2 linked regions of the Magnetococcus marinus MC-1 genome follow. The protein of the gene in region 1 interacts with the protein of each later gene in a pairwise test. Links are inferred from orthologs where the notes say so. Each region holds a gene or a part of one and is shown in the gene's direction. Other genes may lie near its edges. The genes, in order: ligA and leuS.

What was found.
Region 2: the proteins of ligA (region 1) and leuS interact in binary tests that used the Escherichia coli proteins (3 or more experiments, as listed by UniProt). The link is inferred for Magnetococcus marinus MC-1 from one-to-one orthologs.

The regions. Positions count from the first base shown.
Region 1 is NC_008576.1:4,623,787-4,632,450, reverse strand. The notes cover bases 2,164-5,193. They hold ligA (NAD-dependent DNA ligase LigA), read left to right. Parts: upstream 2,164-2,540; coding sequence 2,541-4,847; downstream 4,848-5,193. Other genes in these bases: MMC1_RS18960 (YajD family HNH nuclease), read right to left, coding at 5,094-5,193; metH (methionine synthase), read left to right, coding at 2,164-2,528. Outside these bases: more of metH, read left to right, coding at 1-2,163; more of MMC1_RS18960, read right to left, coding at 5,194-5,447; MMC1_RS18955 (electron transfer flavoprotein-ubiquinone oxidoreductase), read right to left, coding at 5,468-7,096; MMC1_RS18950 (P-II family nitrogen regulator), read right to left, coding at 7,277-7,642; MMC1_RS18945 (DUF1538 domain-containing protein), read right to left, coding at 7,667-8,476; MMC1_RS18940 (DUF1538 domain-containing protein), read right to left, coding at 8,480-8,664. UniProt on the Escherichia coli protein: DNA ligase that catalyzes the formation of phosphodiester linkages between 5'-phosphoryl and 3'-hydroxyl groups in double-stranded DNA using NAD as a coenzyme and as the energy source for the reaction.
Region 2 is NC_008576.1:514,486-523,309, forward strand. The notes cover bases 2,679-5,868. They hold leuS (leucine--tRNA ligase), read left to right. Parts: upstream 2,679-3,078; coding sequence 3,079-5,658; downstream 5,659-5,868. Other genes in these bases: lptE (LPS assembly lipoprotein LptE), read left to right, coding at 5,662-5,868. In the rest of the region: MMC1_RS19480 (succinate dehydrogenase/fumarate reductase iron-sulfur subunit), read right to left, coding at 1-178; MMC1_RS02235 (FAD-dependent oxidoreductase), read right to left, coding at 196-1,884; more of lptE, read left to right, coding at 5,869-6,177; MMC1_RS02255 (Hpt domain-containing protein), read left to right, coding at 6,561-6,926; MMC1_RS02260 (response regulator), read left to right, coding at 7,251-8,354; 7-cyano-7-deazaguanine synthase QueC, read left to right, coding at 8,411-8,824.

The DNA.
Region 1 (8,664 bases):
TCCGTGAGGGCCAGTATGAGACCGCCTTGGCGGTGGCTCGGGAGCAGGTGGAGAGCGGTGCGCAAATCGTGGATGTCAACATGGATGACGCCATGTTGGATGCCCAGTCGGCCATGGTGACATTTTTAAACCTGATGGCCGCCGAGCCGGAGATCAGCCGGGTGCCGGTGATGATTGACTCCTCCGAGTGGCGGGTGTTGGAGGCTGGTCTAAAGTGTGTGCAGGGCAAGTGCATCATTAACTCCCTCAGTCTCAAGGAGGGGGATGAGCCCTTTCTCAAGCAGGCCCATTTGGCGCGTCGTTATGGTGCGGCGGTAATTGTGATGGCCTTTGATGAGCAGGGGCAGGCCGACAGTTACCAGCGGCGTATTGATATCTGCCAAAGGGCCTATGACCTGTTGGTGCATACGGTGGGCATGGAGCCCAATGATATTATCTTTGATCCCAACATATTTGCGGTGGCTACTGGCATAGAGGAGCACAACAACTATGCGGTGGAGTTTATTCAGGCCACCCGCTGGATCAAACAGAACCTGCCGGGTGCCCGCATCAGTGGTGGGGTGAGCAATGTTTCCTTCTCGTTTAGGGGCAACAATCCAGTGCGGGAGGCGATGCATGCGGTATTTCTCTATCACGCCATCGCGGCGGGCATGGATATGGGCATTGTCAATGCCGGGCAGTTGGCGGTGTATGAGGAGATCCCGGTTGATCTAAGGGAGCGGGTGGAGGATGTCATCCTCAACCGCCGCAGTGATGCCACCGACCGTCTGTTGGAGGTGGCCGATCACTATCGGCAGAGCGGCGTAACCGAGGATAAAGCGGATGCCGCATGGCGCAGTGAGCCGGTGCAAGCGCGTCTACGGCACGCCATGATCAAGGGCATTACCGAATTTATTGACGCCGATGTGGAGGAGGCCCGCAGCCTAGCGGCGCATCCGTTGGAGGTGGTGGAAGGGCCACTGATGGCGGGTATGAATGCGGTGGGGGATCTGTTTGGCGAGGGCAAGATGTTTTTGCCCCAGGTGGTGAAGAGCGCCCGGGTGATGAAACAGGCGGTGGCCTATCTGGTACCCCATATTGAGGAGGCCAACCGCCAGGGTGGTATAGAGAACCGTGCCAGTGGCGCGGGCAAGATTTTGTTGGCGACGGTTAAGGGAGATGTCCACGACATTGGCAAAAACATTGTTAAGGTCGTATTGCAGTGCAACAATTTTGAGGTGGAAGATCTGGGCGTGATGGTGGCGGTGGAGACCATTTTGGATCGCGCTCAGGAGAGCGGCGCGCAGATTATTGGTCTCTCGGGGCTGATTACCCCCTCTTTGCAGCAGATGACCCATGTGGCCAAGGAGATGCAGCGCCGTGGCATGCAGCATATTCCCCTGTTGATTGGGGGGGCGACGACCTCTAAGGCGCACACGGCGGTTAAGATTGCCCCGGTTACCGAGGGGTGTGTGGTGCAGGTGAAGGACGCCTCCCGTTCGGTGGGGGTGGCGGCGGCGCTGCTGAGTGCGCGGGAGCGGGATGATTTTATGGCCGCGTGTGTGGCTGAGCATGAAAAATATCGCGCCATTCATGAGCAGCGTAGCACCCGCAAGCCGCTTTTGAGTATGCAGGAGGCACGGGCACGGGCCTTTGCAACCCCGGCTGCCGTAACCCAAGCGGCGCAGCCCGGTGTGCATGTGCTGGCGGATTATGATTTGGCCACTTTGGTGCCCTATATTGACTGGACCCCCTTTTTCCGCACCTGGGAGCTGCATGGTCGTTATCCAGAGATCCTGTCGGATAGCAAGGTTGGGCAGGCCGCCACGCGGCTGTTTGAGGATGCCCAGCAGATGCTGCAAGAGATCATCGCTCAGGGTAGCCTTAAGGCCAATGGGGTGTTGGGGCTCTTTAACGCCTCCCGCGTGGGGGATGATATTGAACTGGCCGACGGTTTAGGCACCATCCACACCCTGCGTCAGCAGCGGGACGGTGGGGAGGCCCCCTGTTATGCCCTGGCGGATTTTGTGGGGCAGGGGGATACCATCGGTATGTTTGCGGTCACAGCGGGCATTGGTGTGGCGGAGTTGGTGGCGCATCATCAAGCGGCCCATGATGACTATCGGGCGATTATGGTAGAGGCGCTGGCCGACCGCTTGGCCGAGGCTTTTGCAGAGCACATTCATGAACGGGCCCGCCGGGAGTTTTGGGGGTATGCCGGGGATGAGGCGCTCTCTAAGGGTGACTTAATTGCGGAGCGCTATGTGGGCATTCGTCCGGCACCGGGCTATCCGGCCTGTCCGGACCATACGGAAAAAGCGCTGCTGTTTAAATGTCTGAATGCGCAGGAGCATGCGGGTATGGCGTTGACGGAGAGCTTTGCCATGACCCCAGCGGCATCGGTGAGTGGTTATCTGTTTGCCCATCCACAGGCACGCTATTTTTCGGTTGGCCGCATAGGTGGCGATCAGTTGGAGGCGTACGCCAAACGCAAGGGCATGTCTGTGGAAGAGATGGCCAAATGGTTGGCCCCCAATTTAGATAGTTAGGGGATTATGGTTATGTCTGCATCCCGTGCCGCAGAGCTGCGTAAGCGGCTCAACCACTATGCCCATAGCTACCATACCCTTGATACGTCACTGGTATCCGATGCCGAGTATGACCGCCTGTTTAGAGAGCTGCAAAGCTTAGAGGCGGCGGATCCCACCTTGATCAGCGCCGACTCGCCAACCCACCGGGTCGGGGGTGCCATCCTGGAGGGTTTTGAGAAGGTACGCCATCGGGTTGCCATGCTCTCCCTGGATAACGCCTTTTCTGCGCAGGATTTGGTGGAGTTCCACCGCCGCGTGCAGGAGGGCTTGGCGGAGTCGGTGGTGGTGGAAGCCGTGCAGCACTATCAGGATGAATATGGCCTGAGCGATTTAGGGGCGCTGGTGGGGCGACCGGGGGCTTTGGAGGGGGTGGCCCGCGATGTGACCCAGCGGCTCAACCAGACCTTGAGTTTTGTGGAGCCCTTGCAGCCACCGGACACTAAGAGCTTGCTGAGCAGTGGCCGCAAAGCGGCGGATATTCTACGTCGTCTGCGTTTGTGGGCGGCGGAACAGCCCCAGCGGGTGGAGTATGTGGCCGAACCCAAGTTGGATGGGCTGGCTTTTAGTCTGACCTATGCAGAGGGTGTGTTGGTGCGGGCGGCCACCCGTGGTGATGGGCAGGAGGGCGAGGATGTTACCGCCCATGCGCGCACCATACAGGATGTTCCCCTAAGATTGCAGGGGGCGGGCTATCCGGCGCTATTGGAGGTGCGGGGCGAGGTCTATATGCCCTTGGCAACCTTTGAAAAACTTAATGCCGAGGCGCGGGAAAGGGGAGAAAAAACCTTTGCCAATCCACGCAATGCGGCGGCGGGCAGTCTGCGCCAGTTGGACCCCAAGATAACCGCCAGCCGGGGTTTGCGGATGTTTTGTTATGGCACGGGTTATGTGGAGGGGGGCACGCTGGCGGACCGTTATGCGGAGATTTTAGCGGCGCTGAAGGGGTGGGGTTTGCGGGTGTCGCCAGAGGCCGAGCGGGTGGAGGGTGCCCAAGGGTGTCTGGCGTATACCGAGCGTTTGGGTGAAAAACGTGAAACCTTACCCTATGAAATTGACGGAGCGGTGTTGAAGGTGGATAGCCAGCGGTTGCGGGAGCGGCTGGGTTTTGTGGCGCGGGCACCGCGCTGGGCCATGGCCTTTAAGTTTCCGGCCACGGAGGAGAGCACCACGGTACAGGCCATTGATCTACAGGTTGGGCGAACCGGGGTTATTACGCCGGTGGCGCGGTTGGAGCCTGTGGCGGTGGGGGGGGTGACCGTGACCAATGCCACACTGCACAATTTTTTGGAGTTGGCCCGTAAGGATGTACGGGTTGGGGATCGGGTCATTGTGCGCCGCGCCGGGGATGTGATCCCAGAGGTGGTGCGGGTGATCCCCCGTGAGAGCCATGGGGCCCTTGCGGTATATAAAGAGCCGGTGGCCTGTCCGGTGTGTGGTGCGCCGACGGAGCGTGAGGGGGGGGAGACGGCCCTGCGCTGTTCGGGTGGTTTGACCTGTCGGGCGCAGGTTAAGGAGGGGGTTAAGCACTTTGCCTCACGCAAGGCGATGAACATTGAGGGCTTGGGCGATAAGTTGGTGGCGTTGCTGATGCAAGCGGGTTTGGTTGAGCGGATTTCGGATCTCTACCGGCTGCATGAGCAGCGGCAGGTCTTGGTGGGGTTGGAGCGGCTCGGTGGTAAGTCGGTGGCCAATTTATTGGAGGCCATTGAGCAGAGCAAGGCACAGTCAGCGGCTCGATTTTTGTTTGGTTTGGGCATTCGGGATGTGGGGGTTACGCTGGCGGGCTCCTTGGCGGCGCATTTTACCAGTTTGGATGCGTTGATGGCAGCCACGGTAGAGGATTTGGTCGGCATTGAGGATGTGGGCGAGGTGGTGGCGCGGCGGGTGGTGCATTTTTTTGCCCAAGCGCACCATGGTGCGGAGTTAGCGGCATTGCGGGCGTTGGGGGTGGCGGCGGCGGGTGAGCCATGGCGGGTTGAGCCGGATGGGCATGGGGTAGCAGCGGCGGAGCAGCCCTTATCGGGTCTGTCGGTGGTTTTGACGGGCACCCTGGCGGGCCTGACCCGTGAGGCGGCGGCGGTTCGGTTAGAGGGGCTAGGGGCCAAGGTTGTGGCTTCGGTTTCTGGCAAGACGGGTTGTTTGGTGTGTGGGGAGAGTGCGGGATCCAAGCTGGCCAAAGCGCAGAAGGCGGGGGTGCCGGTGTTGGATGAGGCCGCTTTAGAGGGGCTATTTAGGGGCGAGATACCCCCTGAGATTCAGGCCCGTATGCAGGGGTGATGGGGCGATGCGTTGGGGGGTTGGGGTGAAGCGTGGTTGGCCATTATAGGGCGCACGATTGTGTTTGAAACGGAAAAACAGCGTAAAGAGCGCAAGCGGCCATGGGCAGGGGTGCCGCGTGGGGGCACCCGTTACAGGGCTGCCCACGGGGGGGTGCCGCTCTTGCGCGGCAAGATCCTGTTTCCCAAACACGACCCTAGTGCCTAAGTTGTGCCCCAATGGGTGGTCGTTATATGCCGCCTGGGTTTAACCGCGGTTTTTACCTTCCATCAGCGCTTTGAGTTGGGCAAAGGGGTTATGGGTGGCGGCGGGGCCTTCATCGGGCTGGTTGCCGCCGGTGCCATACATTTGGGCCTCGGTCATGCGTGCATGTTCATTGTCATGACAGTAGAGACACAAAAGCTCCCAGTTGCTGCCATCTTCGGGATTGTTAAAATGGTCATGATCCTTATGATGAACCGTCAACTCTTGGACATTCTTGTGGTTAAACTCACGCTGGCAGCGCCCACATATCCAGGGGTAGATACGTAGCGCCTTCTCGCGATAGCCACCGGATTTCATTAAGGTATTGATGCGGTTCTCTAGCTTTTCCATACTCATGTTATGTTCCTTATGCCGACCTACATATCCCGATAATCGGGACCATTGCCACCCTCTGGGGGGGTCCAATGGATGTTGTTAAAGGGATCTTTAATATCACAACTTTTGCACTGTAGACAGTTGCCCCCATGGCGGAGGTAGATAATGGCCCCGCTTGCATCCCGTTTGACTTCAAACACCCGCCCCGGACAATAACGCAGCTCAGGAAAACCAAAACGTGCCCCCTGGCGGGCGGGTAGGGTGGCATCTCTAAGCTGTAAGTGGATGGGTTGATCCTCCTCATAACTTAGACCACTGGTGGCTAAGGCGTACTCAACCGAATGACCGGTGGGGGTTGTATCATAACGCATTGGTTGCGCCCAATCCAACCCACTCGGCCAGGGACGCAGACGTGCCCGGTCCTCTTGCTGCCAGCGTAATGAGAAACCGTTTTCACCCCGCTGACGTAGCCCGGTCCAGGCGGCCACCGCCATGCCCCCCAACTTGCCACCCATGCGAAAACCTGCCCGCACATTGCGTTCTTCTTTAAGGGTTTGGGCAAGGTCCGAAGCCTCCCATGCCTGTTGATACCGGCGTAATGCGGTGGCTCCCCCATCCCCCTCAGCCAGTGCCTGCACAATGGCGGTGGCCGCCAAGACCCCGGAATGCAGCGCCCCTTTTACCCCCTTTAAGCGGGCGGGATTAAGAAAACCGGCACCATCACCCACCAGTAGCCCACCATGGAAATAGAGCTTGGGCAGTGCCAGCCAACCCCCTTGGCTCACAGCGCGTGCGCCATAACCAAGCAGCGTGCCCCCCTCCAGCAGGGGGGCTAGGGTGGCATGCTGTTTCCAACGCTGTAGCGCCCCATAGGGGTCAAAGGTGGGATCTTGATAATCCAAACCAACCACCAGCCCCAGCGCGATACGCTGGTTGGGTAGATGGTAAATAAACCCTCCGCCATGGACACGCTCTAGGGGCCAGCCCAGGGTATGACGGATGGTGCCCGGCACACTCTTGGGCACAGACCACAGCTCCTTCATACCCAAGCCGTAGGTTGGGGGGGGGCAGCCATGGTTGAGCCCCAGCTCGGTAAGCAGGGGTTGGGTGAGAAAACCCCGAGCACCCTCGGCCAATACCGTGACCTTGGCGTGAATCGCTACCCCTGGCTGATAGGTGGGCTTTTTCCCGCCGTGGCGGTCAAGGCCCATAGCGCCAGTCACAACACCGCTGATGTGCTGCCCGTCCCGCAGCAGTTCCACGGCGGTAAAACCGGGAAAAATCTCCGCGCCCAAGGATTCCGCATGGTCAGCCAACCAACGACATAATCCCCCCAACGGGTAGAGCTGGGCACCATGATCCTGCCATTTTTTGGGATGGGGCAGGGGAATGGCCTGGGTTTTGGTCAAGAACTGGGTGGTGGCATGCTGGACGGTGGCCAACAGCGGGGGCGGTGTGGGTGGGGCGGCATAGGTGCCGAACAGCAGATCCAGGGCATCGGGCTCAACCAAAGCCCCAGAGAGCTGATGCCCACCCACACGGGCGGCCTTTTCTAAAATACAGAGTGAGATCGGCTGGGAAGCCCGTTGCAATATCGCGATGGCGGTTGCCAAACCGGCAGGTCCAGCACCCACAATGGCAACGTCATAGTGTAGGGTTTCGCGGGTCATGAGGGTGGACCTCCCCAAGCGGGCTGGTTGGGCAGAGCTTGGTCAAACAGGCAATGTGTTGTCCATCAAGCGGCGGAGCACGGGCCGAGTGGTCTAACAAAACGGGGCGTGCCGTCGCGTTATGGGAGAGCACGGGGGGCCCGGTCGGCAGGCCATGGGACCTATGTTGGGGCGCGGCCATTAGCTGGTTGGGGTGGCATCCTTAGCCAGCGCTTCCAGCTCCTCTTTAAACCGAGGGATTTGACTCTCCAGACCGGCCACTTCATCCACCCGTAGGGCAAAGGCGATACCGGTGCCGGGACTGGCAAAATTTCCACCCTCATGGATCGCAGCCAGAATGCCTGGGGTAAGGTGCTCTTCGACCAACATGAAGGAGATATCCCGCTGGATATCGAGGGTTAGGCCAAAAAAGGTGCGTGCCTCATGGATGCCCGTGCCGCGACCGGGCACCACCGTCGCGCCGGTGGCGCCCGCAGCTTTGGCCGCATCCACAATACGATCGGTTAAATCGGTACGGGACATTACAACGATCAGCTTAAAGTGCATCATAGCGCTCCTTTGGTACCCTCTTCAACGGGAGGTGCCATCCTGTTGGCGGGCATCCTGTAGAGGTTTTTGTGCCCGTTTGGCCATCCATGCGGCCAGTTGAGCATAACCCATCACCGAGATCATGGGAAACAGACTGGCAAAGGCGATTAAACCAAAGCCATCCAGCAGCGGGTTGCGGCCTGGAATGGTGGCCGATAGACCCAAGCCCAGGGCTGCCACCAGCGGCACGGTGACGGTGGAGGTGGTAACGCCGCCTGAATCATAGGCCAAGGGGATAATCATGCGGGGTGCATAAAAGGTTTGCACCAGCACCACCAAGTAACCCGCGACAATATAGTAGACCAGATTATGGCCGGTCACGATGCGAAAAGTGCCCAATGTGATGCCTACCGCCACCCCCAGCGCCACCGCGATGCGCAGGTGAAAGGGCTCAACCGTGCCCCGTGACACCTCTTGTGCTTTTAGGGCCACCGCCAGCAAAGAGGGTTCGGCAATGGTGGTGGCAAAACCGATGAGAAAGGCAAAGAGATAGATCCAGCCATAATTCCACCAGCCTGGATGTTCCGGTACCAGTGGTGTGCCAAACACCAGCATGGGGTCGGATAGCTGGGCGGCCATCAATTTACCAATGGGAAACAGCGCCTTTTCTAATCCAGAGAGGAACAGCGCGAGGCCCAGCAACACATAGATAAAACCGATGATGGTATGGCGAGCATGGGGTAGGGGTTTACGCAGAACTAAAAATTGAAATCCCACCAGCAGCAGCAAGATGGGTAGAATATCGCCAATGGTGCTCAACAGGGTTTTGGCCAGATCAAGTAGGATCTCCATCGCTTAACCTACCCCCATGACAATGGTACCGTAGAGCATCACAAACAGGATGGGTAGTAGACTGGCAAAGGCGATTAAGCCAAAGCCATCAATCATGGGGTTACGGCCATGGATAACCGAGGCCAACCCCACCCCCAGCGCCGTCACCAGCGGTACGGTGACGGTGGAGGTGGTCACTCCGCCAGAGT
Region 2 (8,824 bases), 4.1 Mb from region 1 along the record:
GACAGGACTGACGGAAAGTGAGTGAGCCGTCCTGATTGCCTTTAACATCTTCTAGCAGGTTGAGAACGGGGGTCAAAGGGGTGGCCTTGACCTGGAACTCGTCCCATTTGGTTTCCAGTGTGCCGTCATCGCGGCGCACGTTGCGTTGAATGCGCAGGGTGTAAACCTGATCGCTCATGAGCTACCTCCTTGGGATCAGTAAGACCGCACCGCGAGTTTATAGGCATCTTTGCCCACGGTACGTACCGCTTCATAAGAGAAGGCGGTGGTCTGGGCATCGTTATCCCACTTGGTTATGGTGTGCTTACGCCAGTTCTCGTCATCCCGTTCGGGGAAGTCAACACGAGAGTGGGCACCCCGGGACTCGGTGCGGTTGATGGCACCAGCGATGATGGTCTCGGCCAGATCCACCAAGTTTTGCATCTCCATAGCCCGCAGCAGATCGACATTAAACACTTTGGATTTGTCATCCAAGTGCATGGTGGTGAGATCTTGGCGCAGGGTGGGGATAAGATCCGCCGCCTTTTGAATGTTATCTGGGTGACGGAAGACGCTGACATAGGCGTTCATGGACTCACCCAAGCGTTCACGGATCGAGGCCGGGCGCACCCCCTTGTTAGGACGGTCGACCAGCTGGGCAATGTTATCCTTAACCGCCTGAACTTCGCTTGCGGGCAGGGTCGGCATCTCCATGGAGCCAAGCTTGGCACCCAGTTCACGACCGGCGATGTAGCCAAACACAATGGTATCCAACAGCGAGTTGCCCCCCAAGCGGTTGGCACCGTGTACGGAGACACAGGCCGACTCACCTGCGGCCCACAGGCCGGGCAGGATGGTTTCACCATACTTATTGGTACGAATGCCACCCATGGAATAGTGGGCGGTGGGGCGTACTGGAATGGGGGTATAGACTGGATCGACCCCCTCTAGGTCACGGGCCAGTTGGCGAACCTGTGGCAGGCGCTCATTAATTTTTTGCGCACCCAAGTGGCGCAGATCCAAGAAGATGGCACCATCCACCCCGCGCCCTTCAAGAATTTCGGTCTGTTCCGCCCGGGAAACCACATCGCGGGAGGCCAGCTCCAGCTTATTGGGGGCGTATTTGGTCATGAAGCGGTCGCCATCTTTATTGATGAGATAGCCCCCTTCACCACGGGCCCCTTCCGTGACCAGAATGCCGGAGTAGCGTAGGCCGGTGGGGTGAAACTGCACAAACTCCATATCGCACAGGCTGGCACCGGCCCGGTAGGCCAGGGCCATACCATCGCCAGTGCTGGCGGTGGCATTGGTGCTGGTGAGGAACACCCGCCCATAACCACCGGTGCAGAGCAGGGTGACTTTGGCTTGCACACCAAACACCTCACCCTTTTTAATATCGTAGGCCACGACACCGGCGATGCGGCCATCCACATTGGAGATTTTCAGGATCTGGCACTCTTCGTAGACCCGCACCCCAGCCTTGACCAACTGCTCCCACAGGGTATGCAGCAGCACTTGCCCGGTGCGGTCGGCGGCGTAGCAGGTGCGGTCGAAGCTGGCGGCCCCAAAGGGGCGTTGCGCAATCAAGCCATCTTCCAGACGGGAGAAGGGGGTGCCCATACGGTCCATTTCCAGCACCGAATTGGGGGCCTCTTGGCACATCAGTTCAATGGCATCCTCATCACCGATAAAATCGGACCCTTTTACGGTATCGTAGGCGTGGGATTCCCAGGAGTCTTTGGGGTTAATGGCTGCGTTAATGCCCCCTTGGGCTGCGCAGGAGTGGCTGCGTAAGGGGTGCACTTTGGAGATGACGGCAACGTCAACCCCCGCTTTGACCGCTTCAACAGCGGCCCGCATGCCTGCCAATCCCGCACCGACAATAATCAGGTCGTGCTTGTACATAACACCTCCGGTTCTCATCTCCCCACAGTCATGCCTGTGGGGTCGAGCATCAAGATCCGCCAGGATGTCGGTGTGGCGGATGGAAAACGCCGAAACGGTCTAGCAAAAACCGATGGCGGGGAATTAAGGTCTCGATTGTGGCCTGAATAGCGTAGAACACCAAATTTAAAAAACCAATGCCCAGGATTGCTGGGGCTGATACCTGACAGTTGAGGATGTAATGTTTTTTTGTGCTTTAAAGACAATAAAACATCTTGTCACTGTACTATTTAAAGTGGCTTCCACAACGTATTGGCGCAGTGTGCGCCTGTTGAGAGCAGATAGCAACCCTTTACTTTATGGAATAATCTAAAAAAGTGATTATAGCTCAACATGTTATTATTCATTATAAATGAGGGGCATTCCCATAATTATTGATGCGGTGTAAGTGAATCTGGTAAGAGACGCAAAATCCGTGGGTTGCTGTATGGTGTACGCTGTACATATAAAAATTTTCTCCATTCGCATTGTAACCATTGACCACGCCCTCCCTGAAGGTGGTGTCGTGAGCAGGGAGGGGCCATGAAGTTCGGCCCTTTTCCCTGGAACAGGTTTTCAGCGTCTGGGTCGCTGAGACGCCGTTTTTCCGGCAGGTGGAGCGGAAGCTGTGGATACGGCAAAAGGTTGCGGCTCCTACCTGAGAACGGAAACAGCCAGAGATCCTCTGGTAGAGCTTGGTTATGCGCAGGTCGTTCTTGGCTGGGTTGTTCGAAAAGGGGAGATCGGGGCTGTCCAGGAACAGCAGGAGGCCATGTTCATGGCTACGCAAGCGTTGTCAGAAGGTTTCTGGAGTTGCTGCGTTTGAGTCTACCCCGTTTGCCTTTGCGGTGGTACTGGTCGGGTGGTGGGCATTCGGTAAAAGGCGAAAGCGGAATGGGTTTGGCTTGGCTGGAGATTTCTTTAAAATACGCGAAAAACCGTAGCAAGGATTTTTTGTCCGACAGGGCGGTGAATGGATACATTCCATTCACAGAACCGCACAGTACCACAGATTGCCCATCGCTGTAGAGTGGGTGCAACGCATGGCGGGAAAATTGCCGATCGGGGTGAACTGTGGTACAAATGGCTGCTTGCCCACCGCTACGGGGCGGCGCACCCTGTCTCTGGGTGGGTGGAGACTCCCACATCACCGAATAACCGAAAAGTTGGCGATCCATGGACCAAAAGTACAATCCCCAAGCGATAGAATCCAAATGGCAGAAGATCTGGCACCAGCAAAAAACTTTCGCCACCCCCGAAAATCTGGGGGATAAGGAGACCTTCTATCTATTGGTGATGTTCCCCTATCCCTCGGGGCGTATCCACATGGGCCATGTGCGTAACTACGCCATTGGTGATGTCATTGCCCGCTATCAGCGTATGCAGGGCAAAGCTGTGCTGCACCCCATGGGCTGGGACGCCTTTGGCATGCCCGCCGAAAATGCCGCTGCCCAGCGCAAGGTACACCCCCGCGATTGGACCTATGAAAACATTGCCACCATGCGCGAAGAGCTTAAAAGCATGGGGCTCTCTTACGATTGGGATCGTGAGTTTGCCACCTGTGATGAAGATTACGCCCACGCCGAACAGGTGCTCTTTTTGCGGCTCTATGAAAAAGGCTTGGTCTACCGCAAACACGCCTTTGTAAATTGGGATCCTGTGGATCACACCGTGCTGGCCAACGAACAGGTGATTGATGGCTGTGGTTGGCGCAGTGGTGCCCCGGTGGAGCAGCGCGAGCTCAACCAGTGGTTTTTCCGCATCACCCACTATGCCGACGAGTTGCTGGATAATCTCCAACATATGGATGGTTGGCCGGAAACGGTGCGCACCATGCAGACCAACTGGATAGGCAAAAGCCACGGGGTGGAGTTTGCCTTTGCGTTGGAGGGCTATCCAGGCACCCTGCCGGTCTACACCACCCGCCCCGATACCCTGATGGGGGTTACCTTCTGCTCGGTGGCTGCCGAACACCCCATTGCGGCGGCGGTGGCAGAGAATAACCCAGCCGCAGCGGCCTTCATTAAGACGTGTCAAGGGGTGGGTACCTCGGAAGAGGCCCTGGAAAAGCTGGAAAAAAAGGGATTTGATACAGGCATTAAGGCCATCCACCCCATCACCGGCGAATCCTTGCCCGTCTATATTGCCAATTTTGTATTGATGAGCTACGGCACCGGTGCCGTCATGGCGGTGCCGGCCCACGATCAGCGGGATTTTGAATTTGCCAAAAAACATGGCATCGAGATCAAAGTGGTGATCCAGCCCGAAGGGCAGACTCTGCACGCCGAGCAGCTGAGCGAGGCCTATACCGGTCCGGGTCGATTGGTCAACTCGGGTCTGTTTACCGGAATGGACAATGAGCAGGCCAAGCAGCGGGTCGCCGAATATTTTGAGGCCCAAGGGATCGGCAAGGGCACCATCAACTATCGTCTGCGGGATTGGGGCATCAGCCGCCAGCGCTACTGGGGCAACCCCATCCCCATGGTGCATTGTGCAGCGTGTGGTGTGGTGCCGGTACCGGTGGCACAACTGCCGATCCAACTGCCCAATGAGGTGGATTTTAGCGAGCCGGGCAATCCCCTGGAGCGGCACCCAAGCTGGAAAACGTGTGACTGTCCCCAATGTGGCCAGCCCGCCCGCCGCGAAACCGATACCATGGATACCTTTATGGAGTCCTCCTGGTATTTTCTGCGTTACTGTTCGCCCCACATGGGTGGAGTCCCGTTGGACAAGGCTGCGGTTGATCGCTGGATGCCGGTGAACCAATATGTGGGCGGCATTGAGCATGCGGTGCTGCATCTGCTCTACGCCCGTTTTTTCCACAAGGCGCTGCGGGATATTGGCGAAGTAAGCTGCGACGAACCCTTTGCCCGGTTGCTGACCCAGGGCATGGTACGCAAGGATACCCACCGCTGCGCGCAGCATGGCTGGCGCTACCCCAAAGAGGTGCAAGAGCGTGACGGCGCATTATACTGCATCGAGTGTGGTGGGGCCGTTACGGTGGGTCGTAATGAAAAGATGTCCAAATCCAAGCACAATGTGGTGGACCCCAATGATCTGATCGCGGGCTATGGGGCAGATACGGCGCGTCTGTTCATGTTGTTTGCCGCACCCGCAGATCGGGATTTGGAGTGGAACGACAGTGGTGTGGATGGGGCATGGCGGTTTTTGGGTCGGGTCTGGCGCTTGGTACTGGCAGCCATCGAGCGCTGTGGTGAGCGCCAAGCTTGCACCACCACCCCGGCTGATGAGCAGCTGAAAGCCTTTCGTAGCCAGCTACACAACACCATTGTCAAGGTGACGGAGGATCTTAATCGCCAATCCTTCAATACCGCCATAGCGGCGGTGATGGAGATGAGCAACGGTGCCATCGCCACCTTTAAAGGAGAGGATAGATTAACCGGCGAGGCGTCCGCGCTGCTGTGGGAGACCGCGCAGGTAACGGTAAAATTATTGCATCCCTACGCCCCCCATATGACCGAGGAGTTATGGCAGCGTATGGGCGAGCAGAGCCTGCTGAGCGATACCCCATGGCCGCTGGCTGATGCGGCAGCATTGGTTAAGGAGCGTGTGTTGATCGTGATTCAGGTCAACGGTAAATTGCGTTCTAAGCTTGAGGTGCCGGTGGATATGGCACAAGAGGCTATAGAAAAGCTGGCTCTGGCCGATGAACATGTTAAAGTGCAGACGGAGGGTAAAACCATACGTAAAGTGGTGGTGGTGCCCGGTCGATTGGTTAACATTGTGGCGAACTAAGATATGAACGTGACTCTGCGGTTATTGCTGATCCTATCCTCCCTGTTTCTGAGCGCCTGTCTGGGCTATCGTTTTCCTGGTTCGGCGGCCCCCGCGGGTGAGGGCTTGCCCCCGGTGCTGGTGCAGGTTAAGGGGGATGGGGCATACAGTCATCCACGCCTTGCGCGGATGTTGCAAGAGCAGTTGCAACAGCGTTTGGGGGGCACCCCCAGTGGGGATAAGCGCACTTGGCCGGTGCTTATTGTGGAGATGAGCACGCTGGAGCGGGTGCTGCGGGTGCAGGAGCAGTCGGGTCGTTCGGACCACTACCGCATTACCGCCAGCGCCCAACCCAGTTGGCAGATCGGCGGGCAGACGGCTCTGCCCAAATTGCCCATGGTTAAAGCGCGGGCCAACTACTACGAAATGCAGGCTGCCACCACCAACCAAGCGGCTTCCGACCTGGCGCGGGAAGAGGCGATTAAACAGTTGGTGGCGTCGCTGGCCACGGTATTATATGAAACGCCTCATCTCCCCTAGGAGAAAAATGGCGGCATCCAGCCCGTGGTGGGTGGTATGACAGCATGAGACCCCTAAAAAAAGAGCACCTCCGTTGTGGAGGTGCTCTTTTTTTAGGGGTATGGTGGTATGGGATTGCTCCATGCGATTCCCCAAATCAGCGCCATGTGGATGACGGGTAAAGTGCGTTTAAATCGGAAAAATAAGCACTTGGTTTAGGGGTCTGCATGGCGCGTGTGGTAAATGAGGGTGTCTATTTACGCCATACTGACAGTAGGGTAGCGCAGCTATGGGGATTGGCCCGCTGTGTGTTAGCATGGGGACCCTCTTTGGCCGCCTAGCTTACCTTGTGGCCCGCCCCAGGAGCTATGGCAAGGCAACTTTAGAAACCGTGGAGCCCACCTATGTTGTCCCTAGCTGAAATCGGTCTGGATGCGCAGATTTTTGCACGCTTGCTCGAACAAAATAAGCGCTCTCCAGGATTTCTGAAAAAGTTGTTTAATCTTTACATACGTAATGGCGAGCAGTTGCAACAGCACTTTGCGCACGCACACCAACAGGGGGATTGGAGCGCCATGCGTTTGCATGCGCATACCCTAAAATCCTCCAGTCTCACGGTGGGTTTGCAGGGCATAAGCCAGCAGGCCCGCAGGCTGGAAGCGTGTTGTCAAGCGGAGCAGGATCCCCAACGCTTGTCTGTCGCGTTGCAACAACAGTGGCAGCAGGTGATACCCCAACTGCAAGCCTATCTGGAGCAACAAGAGAGGTAATCAAGGAAGATCTTGAAAGGTTGCGTGGAAAATGTTTAACGTAGGATTGAAGTGCGTACAAGCCGTTTTTTAAAGAGGAAACTTTGCTACCCTTAGCAACCGGCTCGCGTGGGATTAAGCCGTGCTGTCCAGGATGGGGGGCTCTGCCATGTTAACCGGGGTGTTGCCCTCTGTATGGGGAAACCGCAGTCGACACATGGCTGGAACGTCGCTCAAACAAGCGTGGCACAGCGGGGGAGAAGACGAACGGGTGGGGTTGACACGGCCAGCGCGCGCATTTTTTATGAGTCAATAAGTCCCTTATGGATGTTAGGAATAGGTACCGTGCGGAAAATTTTAATTGTAGAAGATGATGAAACCAGCGCTTGGTTGCTGGAGAGTTTTTTGCGTAGCGAGGGTTACGAGGTCATTCTGGCGCGGGATGGTTTTGCAGCGGTTGAGCGCTATCAATCGGCCGATCCAGATCTGATTATTATGGATATCCTGTTGCCCGGTCAGGATGGCTATGCGGCCACCGAGCAGATACGCGCCATCACTCGGAATGAGGATTCACCGCCCCCCATTATCTTTCTCACCGCCATTGAGAGTGATGCCGAACTGGCCCGCTGTCTGGATTGTGGGGGGGATGATTTTGTGGTTAAACCTTTTAATCCCATCATCTTGAAAGCCCGTATCCACTCCCTATTAGAGCGTTTGGCCTTGGCTGAAGAGAAGCAGCTTGCCCTGTTTCAGATCGCCTCCGTGTTGGACAAACTCAGGCAGAGCAGCCATTTTCAAACCAGTGATTTGGTTTTTCTGGAAAGGCCGTTAGGGCGCATTAGTGGGGATGTGGTGCTCTCGACCAGTAAAGCCAATGGGAACCGTCTGGTTGTGATTGGTGATTTTACGGGCCATGGTCTGCCAGCGGCTATCTGTGGTTCCTTGGTGATTCCCCTGTTTTATGAGATGGCCGCAGCGGATGCGGACACGGAATCCATTATCGGCTCGATCAATACAACGCTGTATGAAAAACTGCCCAGTGGTTTTTTTATGGCGGCCTCTGTTATCGAGTTTAATCCCCACGCCAAGCAGGTAACCTTCTGGAATTTTGCAGCACCGGGTTGCTTTATCCGGCGAGGGGAGGCGTGGCAGGCCTACCCCCTTTATCAATTGCCCTTGGGCGCAGTGGAGCAGTTGCCAAAGCCTTTGGAGTCGGCAACTCTGGCGGTTCAATCCAACGACCGCGTTTATGCCTATTCCGATGGTCTGTGTGACACCCTTGGGGTAATGTTGGAAAAGGATGATCCCACACCCTTGATCCAATTTTTAGACCAGCTATTCTGTTGCGAAGCGACGGAAGGTGCCATTACGGCCCTGCCACAACCCTTGCTCGATCAATTGACGGGTGCCTATGATGATATTACAGCGGTGGTCTTGACCATTCCTTAAGCAGGTGGTTTTGTGGTAGCATCACCCTCTTTTGCAACCCTCTTTTTAAAAATCGAATGCCAACGATCATGTCAGCAGTGGTTCTACTCTCCGGCGGCTTGGATTCCGCCACGGTTTTACGTATGGCCCATGCCACGGGTCAGCGTATCCATGCCCTGAGCTTTCGCTACGGCCAGCGCCACACCATGGAGTTGGAGATGGCCCGCAAACAGGCCCTTAGCCTGCCTGGGGTGGCGCATCGCATCATGGACCTGCAACTCTCCCTATTCGGCGGCTCTGCGTTGACGGCGGATATTCCCGTGCCAAAGGGTGGGGTGGATGAGAACACGATCCCGGTTACTTATGTGCCGGCGCGTAATATGGTGTTTCTCTCGCTGGCACTGGCTTGGGCAGAGTCGTTAGGGGCGCAACATCTCTATATCGGGGTCAATGCGGTGGACTATTCCGGTTATCCCGATTGCCGCCCTGAA